DNA from 2 places in the Streptomyces sp. NPDC047453 genome. Region 1 is predicted to be linked to the other one. Evidence: riboswitches for the same ligand, from Rfam matches in the RefSeq annotation. Region 1 holds a riboswitch; the other holds the start of a gene.
The links. Region 1 has a riboswitch for glycine ahead of gcvP (aminomethyl-transferring glycine dehydrogenase). Riboswitches for the same ligand answer to the same signal wherever they lie in the genome.
Positions count from the first base shown of each region.

Region 1 (7,675 bases):
CGGTGCATGGCGGTCGTCCGGCAGGGGCATGAGGTTGCGGGGGGTCGGCGCACCGATTGGGTGGTGCGTGGTGGAAACTGTCTGGTGGATACGGACGTTGTGAAGATGTCCGGGTCGACCGGTGTATGCAGTCAGGGTTCGTCCTGCCCCACGGGCGGGTCTGTTTCGGTCAAGGGGAATCGCCCGTGAAGTTGTTTGCGAAGTTGTTCGGCAAGAGCGCGCGAGAGGGCGGCGAGAACGCGACGGCCCGTCATCGCGCACAGCCTGACGCCGAGGGTCGGCGTCCGCTGTTCAGGGACCAGGTGGCCGGTCAGGACGCGTCGTCGGTTGACCCTGCCCAGTCGGGCGGCATAGGTTTCGGGCAACCGTCGACCTCAGGTACGGCTGGAGGGTTTGCCGCCGGCCCGTACGCGTCCGATGCCCCCGCGGGGCAGCCGCGGCAGGAGGATCCGTCCATGTCGGCCCTGGTGTGTACGAGGTGCGGTAACCGCAACGCGGAGAACAGCCGCTTCTGTTCCAACTGCGGTGCGCCGCTGCGGCCCGGTGCGACGCCGGAGCGCTCGTCGGAGACGACCTCGACGATCTCCATCTCCGGTCTCGAGGCGTACGACGCCGAGGCCACCGGCCAGACGCCGATGCTGTCTCCGGAGGCGCAGGCGGCCGTCGACGCGCTGCCGCTGGGCTCGGCCCTGCTGGTGGTGCGCCGCGGCCCGAACTCCGGCAGCCGCTTCCTCCTGGACGGCGAGCTGACCACGGCGGGGCGTCATCCGCAGAGCGACATCTTCCTGGACGACGTGACGGTCTCGCGTCGCCATGTGGAGTTCCGCCGCAGCCCGGACGGCTCGTTCACGGTGGCCGACGTCGGCAGTCTGAACGGCACGTACGTCAACCGGGAGCCGATCGACCAGGTCGCTCTGTCCAACGGTGACGAGGTGCAGATCGGCAAGTACCGGCTGGTCTTCTACTCGAGCCGGCAGGGCGTCTGACCTGTCAGGGAAGGTCCATGCGTCAATCACCGAGCGGCGGCGCCGGGCACGGCGCCGCCGCCACGGACAGTGGGCTGAAGAGCATCGGCACGGTGCTGAACGTGCTGCGCGACGAGTTCCCCGAGGTCACCGTCTCCAAGATCCGTTTCCTGGAGTCGGAAGGGCTCGTCGAGCCGCGGCGCACCCCCTCGGGGTACCGCAAGTTCAGCACCGGCGACGTCGAGCGGCTGGCCCTGGTCCTGCGGATGCAGCGGGACCACTACCTGCCGTTGAAGGTGATCCGCGAGTACCTGGACGCGATGGAGCGCGGCGAGGCGGTCCACCTGCCGGCGGTCGGCCGGCAGCGTGAGGGCGCGGCCGTACCGGCATCGGCAGAGGCGCCAGTGGCCCGGATCGAGCGGGCCGAGCTGCTCGTCGCCGTCGGTATCGAGGAGGGGGAGCTGCAGGAGTGGGAGTCGTACGGGCTGCTCACTCCGTTGGCGGACGGGGCCTACGGCGCCGAGGCGGTGACCGTGGCCTCGCTCGTGTCCGAGCTGGGGCGTTTCGGGATCGAGCCCCGGCATCTGCGCGTGATGAAGGCGGCCGCCGACCGGGAGGCCGGGCTCGTCGAGCAGGTGGTGGCCCCGCTCAAGCGGCATCGCAACCCGCAGACCAGGGCACATGCGGAGGCCCGCGCCAAGGAGCTCGCGGAGCTCACGGTCCGGCTGCACACGGTGCTCGTCCAGACCGCGCTGGGGGTGCGGCTGCCGTGAGCGGGCCCAGGGAGGCGGCTGGATCCTCCTCCCATGCCCGGCCCGACTACCCAAACGGTCGGGGCACCGCCTAGGGTTGCTGTGTGAACGAGCTCGATGTCGTAGGTGTCCGGGTCGAGATGCCCTCCAACCAGCCGATCGTGCTCCTGCGTGAAGTGGGAGGCGACCGTTACCTCCCCATCTGGATCGGGCCAGGGGAGGCGACGGCGATCGCCTTCGCCCAACAGGGCATGGCCCCTGCGCGACCGCTGACCCACGACCTGTTCAAGGACGTGCTGGAAGCGGTCGGCCAGGAACTCACGGAAGTGCGCATCACGGACCTGCGTGAAGGCGTCTTCTACGCCGAGCTGGTGTTCGCCAGCGGTGTCGAGGTGAGCGCCCGGCCGTCCGATGCCATAGCGCTGGCCCTGCGTACCGGGACGCCGATCTTCGGCAGCGACACGGTGCTCGACGACGCGGGCATCGCGATCCCGGACGAGCAGGAGGACGAGGTGGAGAAGTTCCGCGAGTTCCTCGACCAGATCTCGCCTGAGGACTTCGGCACCAGCAGCCAGTGAAGCGCCCGCAGGGGCCACGGGAGACGGTCCTGCGGCCTCCCTCCGTGGCATTCGGATAGCCTTTCCCAGCGATGGGGTACGCGAAACCACTCTTAGGGTGATTATCACTCGGCGTGCCGAGTGTGGCGATCGTTGACGCACCCCTGGTGACTGCCTACCGTCGAGGAGGCAGGTCAAGGACGGAGGTCGGCGTGAGAAGCAGCGGCGACGGTACGGCTGGGGGTGCCCCCGGACGCAATGCCGGGGGAAGCGGTCCGTACCCTCCCCCGAGCTCTCGGCTCCGACCGAGCGGGGGGTATCCCCCTGTCAGGGGCGTGGCCGGTCGTGCTCCGCAGCGACCGACGGCGGTGCCGAGCAGCGGAGGGGCGGCGGCCATGGCGACCGAGCAGATCGGCTACCGCGGTCCGACGGCCTGCGCGGCCGCGGGCATCACCTACCGGCAACTGGACTACTGGGCGCGCACCGGGCTGGTCGAGCCGAGCGTGCGTCCCGCCCACGGGTCCGGCACCCAGCGTCTCTACAGCTTCCGGGACGTCGTCGTCCTGAAGATCGTCAAGCGGTTCCTCGACACCGGCGTGTCGCTGCAGAACATCCGTAGCGCCGTCCAGCATCTGCGCGAGTGCGGTCTGCGTGACCTGGAGCGCATGACGCTGATGAGCGATGGTGCCACGGTGTACGAGTGCACGTCGCCCGACGAGGTGCACGCCCTGCTCCAGGGGGGCCAGGGAATCTTCGGCATCGCCGTCGGTGTGGTGTGGCGCGATGTGGAGAGCGCGCTGTCGCAGTTGCACGGTGAGCGCATCGACACCGGGGAGACGCTCGTGGGGCACAACCCGGGCGACGAGCTCGCCCGGCGGCGCAACCGGGCCGTCTGAGCCGCCCCTCGGCCGGCTTCGGTCGTTTCGGCCACCGACCTGGTCCCATCGGCCCGATCAGCCCGCTCGGCCCCCGGACCGGCTTCGAGAGCCCGTACGGGTGCCGCCGGAACCGGGGCATTGTCAGTGGCGTGGTGCAGCATCGTAGATGTGAGAACCGCACCCACGATCCTCCATCTCGACATGGATGCCTTCTTCGCCTCCGCGGAGCAGGCGTCCAAGCCGAGTCTGCGCGGGAAGGCCGTGGTCGTGGGCGGGCTGGGGCCGCGCGGGGTGGTGGCCACGGCGTCGTACGAGGCGCGCGTCTTCGGCGTCCACTCCGCGATGCCCATGGCCCAGGCGAGGCGGCTGGCGCCGAACGCCGCGTACCTCGTGCCGCGCTTCGCCTTCTACCGCTCCATCAGCGAGCGGGTGATGGGCCTTCTGCGGGCGCTGTCGCCCCTGGTGGAGCCGCTGAGCCTGGATGAGGCGTTCGTGGACCTGGAGGCCGGGGGAGCCGCCTGGGACGCGGAGTCAGCCCGGCTGGCGGGGACGAAGCTGCGTGCCGACATCCGGACCGTCACGGGGCTCACGGGGTCCGTGGGGCTGGCCACCGCCAAGATGCTCGCCAAGATCGGCTCCGAGCAGGCCAAGCCCGACGGGCTGGTGCTCATCGAGCCCGGCACCGAGCGGGCCCTGCTCGGTCCGCTGTCCGTGCGGACCCTGCCGGGGGTGGGCCCGGCCACGGGCGACCATCTGCGGCGGGCCGGGATCCACACCGTCGAGGAGATCGCCGAGGCCGGCGAGGACGAGCTCGTACGGCTGCTCGGCAAAGCGCACGGGCACGCGCTGTACGCGATGGCGCTGGCCCACGACGAGCGTCCCGTCGTCGCCGAGCGCGAGACGAAGTCGGTGTCCGTCGAGGACACCTACGACGTGGACATCCACGACCGCGTCCGGGTGGCCCTGGAGGTGCAGCGACTGGCCGACCGGTGCGTGCGGCGGCTGCGCGGGGCCGGTCTGTCGGGGCGCACCATCGTGCTGAAGGTGCGCCGCTACGACTTCTCCACCCTGACCCGCTCCGAGACCTTGCGGGGACCCACCGACGACCCCGCGGTGATACGGGAGGCGGCCGCCCGGCTGCTGGACTCCGTGGACACCACCGGCGGCGTACGGCTGCTCGGCGTAGGCGTGTCCGGGCTCGCCGACTACACCCAGGAGGACCTGTTCGCGCAGGCCGCGGGCGCGCAGGCGGAGGGCCCGGCCGAGGAGCGGCCGGAGGAACCCGCCGAGCGGCAGCCGGCACCCACCGAGCGGCGGTGGCCGGCGGGCCACGACGTACGGCACGCCGGATACGGCCACGGATGGGTGCAGGGCAGCGGCCTCGGCCGCGTCACCGTGCGCTTCGAGACCCCCGACTCCGCGCCGGGCCGGGTACGCACCTTCCTCATGGACGACCCGGACCTGGAGCCGGCCGAGCCCCTTCCTCTGGTTCCTTCGGTACCTCCGGTCCCGCCGGCTCAGCTCTCGTCCGGGCCCGAGCCGGAGCCTGCCAGCTTGCCGAAGTGGTGGTCCGGAACGGTCGGCGGAGGGGCCACGTCGAGGCCGTAGTGGTGGTAGAGCTGCAGTTCCTGCTCCGGGGACAGATGGCGGCCCACGCCGAAGTCGGGGGCCTCCTTGATCAGTGCGCGGTCGAAGGGGACGCGCAGGGCGCCCTCGACCAGTTCGCTGGGCTCCAGGGGGACGAAGGCGTCCCGGGAGAACAAGCCGGTGCGTATGGCCGCCCACTCCGGCACACCGGTCGCGTCGTCGAGGTAGACCTCGTCCACCGTGCCGATCTTGTGGCCGCTGCGGTCGAACGCCTTGCGGCCGATCAGGTTGCGCGGATCGATCTCCGTCTGCACTGTCCCTCCACGTGGTCGCAACTCATCCGTAACCACTACAAAAGAGCACATTCAGCATGGCGGCCACTCGAAGACCCGTGCGGCCGGCCCGCTGGTACTCTGGCAACGGCTGCTGACCCCGTGCGGGAGAGCCCTCCGGCACCACCGGGGGCGCCGAAGGAGCAAATCCTCCCCGGAATCTCTCAGGCCCACGTACCGCACGGACGAGGTCACTCTGGAAAGCAGAGCGGTTGTCGACGGCTTCCGCTCTCACCGACGGTGAAAACCGGGAGCCCTCGGGCGGCCCGGTGAAGCTCTCAGGTTGAGATGACAGAGGGGGAGGCCGTCGGGGCACCCGTGCCGGGGTGTCCCTCGAAGGTCGTGTCAGACCAGGAGGCCTCCGCAATGACCGCCCAGCGCATTCCGCTCTCCGAGCTCGAACAGGGCATCCCCTTCGAACAGCGCCACATCGGGCCCGACCAGGAGGCGCGGGCCAAGATGCTCGCGCAGGTCGGCTACGGCTCGCTCGACGAGCTCACCGCCGCCGCGGTGCCCGATGTGATCAAGAACGCCGACGCGCTCGACCTGCCCGGCGCCCGCACCGAGGCCGAGGTGCTGGCCGAGCTGCGCTCCCTCGCCGACCGCAACCAGGTCCTCGGCTCGATGATCGGACTCGGCTACTACGGGACCTTCACCCCGCCGGTCATCCTGCGCAACGTCATGGAGAACCCGGCCTGGTACACCGCCTACACCCCCTACCAGCCGGAGATCTCCCAGGGCCGCCTCGAGGCGCTGCTGAACTTCCAGACCGTGGTCGCCGACCTGACCGGTCTGCCGACCTCCGGCGCGTCGCTGCTCGACGAGGGCACCGCCGCCGCCGAGGCCATGGCGCTGTCCCGGCGCATGGGCAAGAACAAGAAGGGCCTGTTCCTGGTCGACGCGGACGCGCTGCCGCAGACCATCGCCGTCATCGAGACCCGCGCCGAGCCGACCGGCGTCGAGGTCGTCGTCGCCGACCTGGGCGCGGGCATCCCCGCCGAGATCGCCGAGCGCGAGATCAACGGCGTGCTCCTGCAGTACCCGGGCGCCTCCGGCGCCGTGCGCGACCTGAAGCCCGTCATCGACCAGGCGCACGAGCTGGGCGCCCTGGTCACCGTCGCCGCCGACCTGCTCGCGCTCACCCTGCTGAAGTCGCCCGGCGAGCTCGGCGCGGACATCGCCGTCGGCACCACCCAGCGCTTCGGTGTGCCGATGGGCTTCGGCGGCCCGCACGCCGGCTACATGGCGGTGCGCGAGAAGTTCGCGCGCAGCCTGCCCGGCCGCCTGGTCGGCGTCTCCGTCGACGCCGACGGCAACAAGGCCTACCGCCTCGCCCTGCAGACCCGTGAGCAGCACATCCGCCGCGAGAAGGCCACCAGCAACATCTGCACCGCCCAGGTGCTGCTCGCCGTCATGGCAGGCATGTACGCGGTCTACCACGGCCCCGAGGGCCTGCGGGACATCGCGCTGCGCACCCACCGCTACGCCACGGTCCTCGCCGAGGGCCTCGAGGCCGGCGGCTTCGAGGTCGTGCACGGCGCGTACTTCGACACCCTGACCGTCAAGGCCGAGGGGCGTGCCGCCGAGGTCGTCGCCGCGGCCCGCGAGGGCGGCGTGAACCTGCGCCTGGTCGACGCCGACCACGTCTCGGTCGCCTGCGACGAGACCACCACCCGGGACCGGCTGCGCGCCGTGTGGGCCGCCTTCGGCGTCGGGGGCGACATCGAGGCGCTGGACGCCGCCGCCGAGGACGCGCTGCCCGAGGCGCTGCTGCGCGACGACGCCTACCTCACCCACCCGGTCTTCCACCAGTACCGGTCCGAGACCGCGATGCTGCGCTACCTGCGCCGGCTGTCCGACCGCGACTACGCGCTCGACCGCGGCATGATCCCGCTGGGCTCGTGCACCATGAAGCTCAACGCGACGACCGAGATGGAGCCGGTCACCTGGCCGGAGTTCGGGCAGCTGCACCCCTTCGTGCCCGCCGAGCAGGCGCAGGGCTACCTCACCCTCATCCGCGAGCTGGAGGAACGTCTCGCCGAGGTCACCGGCTACGACAAGGTCTCCCTTCAGCCGAACGCCGGTTCCCAGGGCGAGCTGGCCGGTCTGCTCGCCGTGCGCGGCTACCACCGTGCCAACGGCGACGAGCAGCGCACCATCTGCCTCATCCCGTCCTCCGCGCACGGCACCAACGCCGCCAGCGCCGTGATGGCCGGCATGAAGGTCGTCGTCGTCAAGACCTCCGAGGACGGCGAGATCGACGTCGAGGACCTGCGGGCGAAGATCGAGCAGTACCGCGAGCAGCTGGCCGTGCTGATGATCACCTACCCGTCCACGCACGGCGTGTTCGAGGAGCACGTCGCCGACATCTGCGCGCAGGTCCACGAGGCCGGCGGCCAGGTGTACGTCGACGGCGCCAACCTCAACGCCCTGGTGGGCCTCGCCAAGCCGGGCCACTTCGGCGGCGACGTCTCCCACCTGAACCTGCACAAGACGTTCTGCATCCCGCACGGCGGCGGCGGTCCCGGCGTCGGCCCGGTCGGTGTGCGCTCCCACCTGGCGCCGTACCTGCCCAACCACCCGCTCCAGCCCGACGCCGGTCCC
Region 1 covers NZ_JBEYTS010000015.1:146,770-154,444, reverse strand. The annotation lists gene ABZ818_RS16790 (FHA domain-containing protein) at 126-986, shown strand; gene ABZ818_RS16785 (MerR family transcriptional regulator) at 1,004-1,738, shown strand; gene ABZ818_RS16780 (bifunctional nuclease family protein) at 1,822-2,295, shown strand; gene ABZ818_RS16775 (MerR family transcriptional regulator) at 2,487-3,170, shown strand; gene ABZ818_RS16770 (DNA polymerase IV) at 3,321-4,760, shown strand; gene ABZ818_RS16765 (PRC-barrel domain-containing protein) at 4,670-5,053, opposite strand; glycine riboswitch at 5,167-5,261, shown strand; gene gcvP (aminomethyl-transferring glycine dehydrogenase) at 5,438-7,675, shown strand, end outside.

Region 2 (7,675 bases), on a different contig from region 1:
GATCAGCTTCGGCTTGGACTCCTTCGCCAGCCGCTCCACCTCGGCCATGTCGACCAGGCCGTCCTCGCCCACGTGGTAGGCGACGACGTTGTAGAGCTTGCCGGAGAAGTTGATCTTCATGCCGTGGGTCAGGTGCCCGCCGTGGGCGAGGTTCAGACCCATGATCGTGTCACCGGGCTTGAGCAGCGCGAACATCGCGGCCGCGTTCGCCTGCGCGCCGGAGTGCGGCTGCACGTTGGCGTGCTCGGCGCCGAACAGCTCCCTGATGCGGTCGATGGCGATCTGCTCGACCACGTCGACGTGCTCGCAGCCGCCGTAGTAGCGGCGGCCGGGGTAGCCCTCGGCGTACTTGTTGGTGAGGACCGAGCCCTGCGCCTCCATGACCGCCACCGGGGCGAAGTTCTCGGAGGCGATCATCTCCAGCGTGGACTGCTGGCGGTGCAGCTCGGCGTCGACCGCGGCGGCGACGTCCGGGTCGAGCTCGTGCAGGGGTGTGTTGAGAGCAGTCATGTGCGTGTGTCCGATTCTCAGCCGGCCGTCTCGGCGGCGTACTCGTCGGCGGAGAGCAGGTCGGCGGGCTCCTCGGCCAGGCGCACCTTGAACAGCCAGCCGCCCTCGAAGGGCGCGGAGTTCACCAGCGACGGGTCGTTCACGACGTCCTCGTTGATCTCGGTGATCTCGCCGCTGACGGGGGAGTACAGGTCGGACACCGACTTGGTCGACTCCAGCTCACCGCAGGTCTCGCCCGCGGCCACCGTGTCGCCGACCTCCGGGAGCTGGGCGTAGACGACATCGCCGAGCGCGTTGGCCGCGAACTCCGTGATGCCGACCGTCGCCACGCCGTCCTCGACGGGCGACAGCCACTCGTGCTCCTTGCTGTAGCGCAGATGCTGAGGGTTGTTCATGGCCAGAATTCTCCTGTACGCGAGTCAATGATGATGAATGAGGGACTGCGAAAGGCGTGCGTGACCAGGGGTGACGTGTCTCACGTCGCCTCCGTGCCGGCTACGGCGGTGTCACTTCCGCCGCTTCGTCACTTCTGCCGCTTGTAGAAGGGCAGCGCCACGACCTCGTACGGCTCGTGGCTGCCCCGGATGTCCACACCGACACCGGACGTGCCCGGAGCGGCGTGCGCGGCGTCGATGTACGCCATGGCGATCGGCTTGCCCAGGGTGGGGGAGGGAGCGCCGGAGGTGACCTCGCCGATCACCTCGCCGCCCGCGACGACCGCGTACCCGGCGCGCGGGACCCGGCGGCCTTCGGCGACCAGGCCGACGAGCACCCGGGGCGGCTCGGCGGCGGCGCGCTCGGCGGCGGCCAGCAACGCCTCGCGGCCCACGAAGTCGCCCTCCTTCTCGAACTTGACCACCCGGCCGAGGCCCGCGTCGAACGGGGTCAGCGAGGTCGACAGCTCGTGCCCGTACAGCGGCATGCCCGCCTCCAGGCGCAGCGTGTCCCGGCAGGACAGGCCGCACGGGACAAGACCGGCGTCCGCGCCGGCCTCGGTCAGCGCCTGCCACAGCTTCTCCGCGTCGCCCGGGGCCACGAACAGCTCGAAGCCGTCCTCGCCGGTGTAGCCGGTGCGCGCGATCAGCGCGGGGACGCCGGCGACCGTGCCGGGGAGCCCGGCGTAGTACTTCAGGCCCTCCAGGTCGGCGTCGGTGAGGGACTTCAGGATGCCGGCGGACTCGGGGCCCTGCACGGCGAGCAGCGCGTAGTTGTCCCGGTCGTCGCGCACCTCGGCGTCGAAGCCCGCCGCCCGCTCGGTCAGCGCGTCGAGCACGACCTGGGCGTTGGAGGCGTTGGCGACGACCAGGTACTCGGTCTCGCCCAGGCGGTAGACGATCAGGTCGTCCAGGATGCCGCCGTCGGCCTGGCAGATCATGGTGTAGCGGGCGCGGCCGAGGCCGACGGTGGCGATGTTGCCGACCAGGGCGTGGTTCAGCAGCGCGACGGCCTGCGGGCCGGTGACGGTGATCTCGCCCATGTGGGACAGGTCGAAGAGGCCGGCCTTCGTCCGTACGGCGATGTGCTCGTCGCGCTCGGAGCCGTAGCGCAGGGGCATGTCCCAGCCGGCGAAGTCGGTCATCGTCGCGCCGAGCGAACGGTGCAGCGCGTCGAGCGCGGTGCGGCGGGGTCGGTCGGGTTCGGTACTGCTCATCGGACGGTCTCCAAGGCATGGCAGGCGAGGACGGATCAAGTCCTCCCCATCTGTCATCGGAACCTGAGAGGTTCGCCATGACCGCCGTCGGACGGACGGTGCACGGCTTGCACCTTGGGTGGAGCCACTGCGCCAGCGGCCCGCTTTTCAGATGTGCCTCGCCCGCGCGGTAACGGGGCCTGAGAGATTCAAGGGAGGTACTTGCTCCTTCGGCGCCCCAGCGAGACGGCTGGGGACTCTCCCGCGCGGATTCAAGCGGCCGATATGCAGTTGCGCGCACATCATTGCACGCTCGGCCCGATTTGCGGCAGGGCGGCATCTGTGACCGTCCTGTGGCAGGACGTGCACGGAAACAGCGGGCGCCGCACATTACCTTCTCTTTACGATCCGTGGGGAGGAATGATGACGACGCACAGGACCGCGTTGTACGCGACGGCCCAGGCCCCCGCCCTCTTGGTCCACGACCTGCGGGACCGGTCCGGCCGCGGCCCGCGCGTGCTGCGCTTCGGCCCGCGCGACCTGGTCGTGGTGACCGGCCTGCCCGGCAGCGGCAAGTCCACGCTGATGCGGCGCGCGGTGCACGGCGTCCGCATCGACTCCCAGGACACCCGCGACCGCTGGGACGCCCACCTGGCGGCGTACCTCCCCTACGCCCTGTACCGCCCCCTGGTCCGCCTCGCCCACTTCGCGGGGCTGCGCCGGGCGCTGCGCTCCGGGGCGGCGCTCGTGGTCCACGACTGCGGCACGCAGCCCTGGGTCCGCGCCTGGCTGGCCCGCACCGCCCGCCGCCGCGGCGGCACCCTGCACCTCGTCCTGCTGGACGTCGCCCCCGGCACCGCCCTGACCGGCCAGCACGCACGGGGCCGCGGTGTCTCCCGCTACGCCTTCCACCGCCACCGCCGCGCCACCGCCGCCCTGCTCCACGCGGTGGAGCGGAACACCCTGCCAACGGGCTGCGGCTCGGCGGTCCTCCTGGACCGCGAGGCAGCGACCCGCCTGCACCGCATCGATTTCGCACCCTGAGGCCCGCGCGGTCGGCGCGCGAGCCCCGTTCGGCGCCGGAGGCCACCCGCCCGCCGGACACGCCCCTGCCGACCCCGCGCCGACACCAGCCCCCGGGCCCGGCGGCGCAGCGCGCAGCACACGGACCGCCGACCGGACCGAGGCGCGTCTCGCGCCGTACGGAGCCCCGCTCGCTGCTGGAGGCCGCCCACCGGGCGTGCTCCACCCCGCCCGCGCAACCGCCCGGCCCTGGGTCCAGCGGCCGACGGCGCAGCGCGCAGTACCCGGACCGCTGACCGGACGGAGGCGCGTCTCGTGCCACGCGGACCGCTGGTCGGATCAGGGCGCGGTGTCTTGCGCCCTCTGGTGCCACCGCCGTTCTGCCGGGGGCTGCGGCTCTGCGGCCCTGCTGGACAGTGAGACGGGGGCGCTGACTCGGCGGACCGAGTTCGCGACCTGAGGACCGTGCGCGGTCCTGCGCGGCGGCCGGCGCGCGGAGCGTCCTTCGCTGCTGGAGGCCGCCCACCGGGCGTGCTCCGACCCGCCCGCGCAACCGCCCGGCCCCGCCCCGGCCCCGCCCCGGGTCCAGCAGTCGGCAGTGCGGCGCGCAGCGCACGGACCGCGGGCCGGATCAGGGCGCGGTGTCGCGCGGTGCGCCCTCCGGCGACGCCGCCGGCCCGCCCGCGCGATCGTCCGGCTCCCCGCTCCGACAGCCGACCCACCCCGGGGTCGGGCGGCCCGTGGGTGGTGGGTCGGCCGGCGGGTGTGCTCGCGTGGGGGCTGGTCGTGGGATTTTCCGTGAGGTTCGGGCGTGTACCCGATAGCCTTTCGGCCACAGCAGTGTTCACAGCAGGCGGTAGCAGATGGACTTCCCGGCGGACTTCTCCGCGGACCTTCCGGCACAGGCGCAATCCCATCCCCACGGCGGATGGCCCGGCAACGAGCTGGAGGAGGTGCTGTCCGCCTCCCTCGGCGTCCCGACCGCCGGTGGCCGGATCGTCGAGGTCCTCGGCCGCAGCCTCGTCTGGGTGCCCCTGCCCAACGGCGGCGGTCCGCACAGCGGCCCGCTCGACCTGCCCACGCTGGAGATCGACGGCCAGGCGTACGTGCCGGTCTTCAGCTCCGAGGAGCAGTTCCGCCGGGCCGTGGGCCCGCACATGGCGTACACCGTCGCGCCCGCCGTGGACTTCGCGCGCGGACTGCCCCCGCAGGCCGGCATCGCGCTCAACCCGGACGGCGTGGTCGGCGTCCCGCTGCCGCCGGCCGCGGTGGCCGAATTGTGCCGGGCGGGGCGCACCCCGCTGGACGGCCTGTCGAACGGCGGCCGCGTCCGCCTCTTCGAACCGGACTGGCAGGACGACCCGGTGGACTTCCTCGCCGCCGCCGGCGCCGAGTTCGCCGAGGCCGGCGTGGTCAGCACCGCCCGCCGCTGCCTGGCCGCCGTCGAGACGGACGACCCGGTCATGTTCATAGGCGTCGAACTGTCCCAGTGGGAGGGCGACCCCCAGGCCGCCCCCCTGGACGCCCTGGGCCGCGCCCTGACGAAGACCCCGGCCCGGTGGCCGGTCAACCTGGTCCTCCTGGACGTGGCCCAGGATCCCGTGGCGGACTGGATGAGGGAGAACCTCCGCCCGTTCTACCAGCACGCCCACTGAGCCCGATCCGGAACGCCGGGGAAGCGCACACGATCCGCAGCCGGCGGCGCACGGCGAGTCCCCGGCCGCCGGACGGCGGCTCTAAGCTAGGCCTGCCGTCACTTTCCCGCCTGCCCGCCGGGCGGACGACGGGAAGGTGACGACAGGACCCGGCCCCACGGCTCGGTCGAAACGTCGGTTGTATGGAGGGGCGGTACAAGTGAGCGCCAGCGGCACCACGGCCGGGCAGGTCGAGCAGACGCTGCGCCAGGTGACGCCCGGGCGTTACGACGCCTACGAGGCGCTGCTGCGCGCGCTGGCGACCCCCTCCTCCGGCCAGGTCTGGATGCTGCTCTGGCACGGCCAGGCGGGCTCCCCCGACGCCCAGTACGGCCACATGGAGGTCGACGGCCACGGCTACGCGCCCTGCGTGACCTCCGCCCAGGAGCTGTCGGCGAGCGGCTGGAACCGTTCGTACGAGGTCGTGGACGGTCTCGACGTGGCCCGCACCCTCTACCCCGACCACTACGGCCTCTGGCTGAACCCGCACGCCCCGGGCGGCGGCGTCGGCATCCCGTGGCTGGACCTGCGCCGCATCGCCACCGGTCTTGACCGCCAGCCCGCGGGCCCCCTCCGGCTGTCCGAACCCGCCGTAGAGGCCTCGCAGTTCTACGCCCTGCTCACCCAGAACGCCCACCGTACCCCGGCCCTGCGCTCGCTGCGCCGCGCCTGGGTGCAGCCCGCGCTCGGAGCGCCGTATCTCGCCATCGGCCTCGACGTGTACGACACCTCACCGCCGGCCGTCGACTCGGTGCGCGTGATGATGCAGCAGTCCATCGGCGCCGTCCCCGACGGGCTGCCGGTGTCGACCGTCGCGATGTCCGACGAATACGACCCGGTCGCGATGTGGCTGCGCGCCAACTCCCGCCCGTTCTACGACCGGGAGACCCCCGCGGCCCCCGCGCAGGCCCCGGCGGCCGGCTACGGCTATCCGCCGGTGCGCGGCGGCTACTGATCCGTCCGGTCCGTCCGCCGGCAGGGCTCACGCACCGGTGATCCTCTGCGCGCGTAGATGGATGCGGATGGTCCGTTTTTGCCGTGGGCCGCCCCAACTGGTCCCTGTCCGACCCCCGTTACCCACTGTCCGGATAACGGAACCCCACTACCCGCATCACGTTTGCGCATCCATTCACCGCCAAGACTGGCAACAGATCACCATGGCGTTGAAGACTCCCGCACCAAGGGGCGTTCGCCCCTGTGTACGACGGACTGAACAGCCGCCACAGCGGCAAGCGCGGGCCGGCCACCGCCGGTTGAGAGGGGTCCCTGCCAGATGACGGCACCACTGCACGAGCCGACCGCGGAAGCGGCCCCGAGCGCTGCCGACGAGGCGACGGCCGCCGGCGTCGCTGCCAAGGCGGTACAGGGGCGTTCCCTGGGCCGGATCGCCTGGGAGCGCCTCAAGCGGGACAAACTCGCCCTGACGGGCGGCATCGTCGTGCTCCTGCTCATCCTGGTCGCGCTGCTCGCGCCCGTGATCGCGCACGTGGTCGGTCAGGACCCCGAGTTGCACCACGAGGACCTGATCGACCCGCTCTTCGGCACCCCCAAGGGTTCCCTCGGCGGCATGAGCGGCGAGCACCTCCTCGGCGTCGAGCCGGTCAGCGGCCGCGACATCTTCGCCCGCATCGTCTACGGCGCCCAGATCTCGCTGCTCGTGGGCTTCCTGTCCGCCGTGGTCGCCGTCATCCTGGGCACCGTCCTCGGCATCCTCGCCGGCTTCTTCGGCGGTTGGGTGGACGCGGCGATCAGCCGGGTCATGGACGGCCTGCTCGCCTTCCCTCAGCTGCTGTTCATCATCGCGCTGGTCTCCGTCATGCCGAACGAGATGCTCGGCCTGTCCGGCACGGGTGTGCGCGTCTTCGTGATGATCCTCGTCATCGGCTTCTTCGGCTGGCCCTACATCGGCCGCGTGGTGCGCGGCCAGACGCTCTCGCTGCGCGAACGCGAGTACGTCGAGGCGGCACGCTCGCTCGGCGCCGGTCGCTTCTACATCCTGTTCAAGGAGCTGCTGCCCAACCTCGTGGCGCCGATCATCGTGTACACGACGATGATGATCCCGACCAACATCCTCACCGAGGCCGCGCTCAGCTTCCTCGGCGTGGGCGTCAAGCCGCCGACCGCCTCCTGGGGCCAGATGCTCTCGACTGCCATCGACTACTACGAGTCGGACCCCATGTACATGGTGGTCCCCGGTGTGGCGATCTTCATCACCGTCCTTGCCTTCAACCTCTTCGGCGACGGCGTGCGCGACGCGCTCGACCCCAAGGGCTCCCGCTGAACTGCCCTACCCCCAGCGACCCGTGCACCTACACGGGGTCTCTCATCTATCCGGAGGATCCGAGAACGTGACTACCCAACGCACCTCAGGGCGGCGCAAGCAGGCCGTGGCCGCTGCTGCTGTGGTCGCCGCGCTGCTGACCACGGCGGCGTGCGGCGGCGGCAAGGACGACAACGGCGGTGGTGGCGGTTCGAAGACCGGCGCGGCCGGCTTCGACGCAGCCAACAACAAGGTCGCCCAGGCATCCGAGGCCAAGAAGGGCGGCACGCTGAAGTTCGCCTCCGCCCAGGACGCCGACTCGTGGGACACCACGCGCGGCTACTACGGCATGATGTGGAACTTCTCCCGCTACTACAGCCGCCAGCTGGTCACGAACAAGACGGAGCCCGGCAAGGCCGGCGCCGAGCTGACCCCGGACCTCGCCACGGATCTCGCCAAGGTCACCGACGACGGCAAGACCTACACCTACACGCTGCGCGACGACGTGACGTGGGAGGACGGCAAGCCGATCACCTCCAAGGACGTCAAGTACGGCAT
Region 2 covers NZ_JBEYTS010000068.1:888-8,562, forward strand. The annotation lists gene glyA (serine hydroxymethyltransferase) at 1-510, opposite strand, end outside; gene gcvH (glycine cleavage system protein GcvH) at 528-905, opposite strand; gene gcvT (glycine cleavage system aminomethyltransferase GcvT) at 1,034-2,161, opposite strand; glycine riboswitch at 2,319-2,415, opposite strand; gene ABZ818_RS34500 (AAA family ATPase) at 2,564-3,184, shown strand; gene ABZ818_RS34505 (enhanced serine sensitivity protein SseB) at 4,027-4,818, shown strand; gene ABZ818_RS34510 (enhanced serine sensitivity protein SseB C-terminal domain-containing protein) at 5,018-5,812, shown strand; gene ABZ818_RS34515 (ABC transporter permease) at 6,131-7,138, shown strand; gene ABZ818_RS34520 (ABC transporter substrate-binding protein) at 7,206-7,675, shown strand, end outside.
Region 2: linked by a shared signal. The riboswitch ahead of gcvT (glycine cleavage system aminomethyltransferase GcvT) and the one ahead of gcvP (aminomethyl-transferring glycine dehydrogenase) in region 1 are both predicted to bind glycine.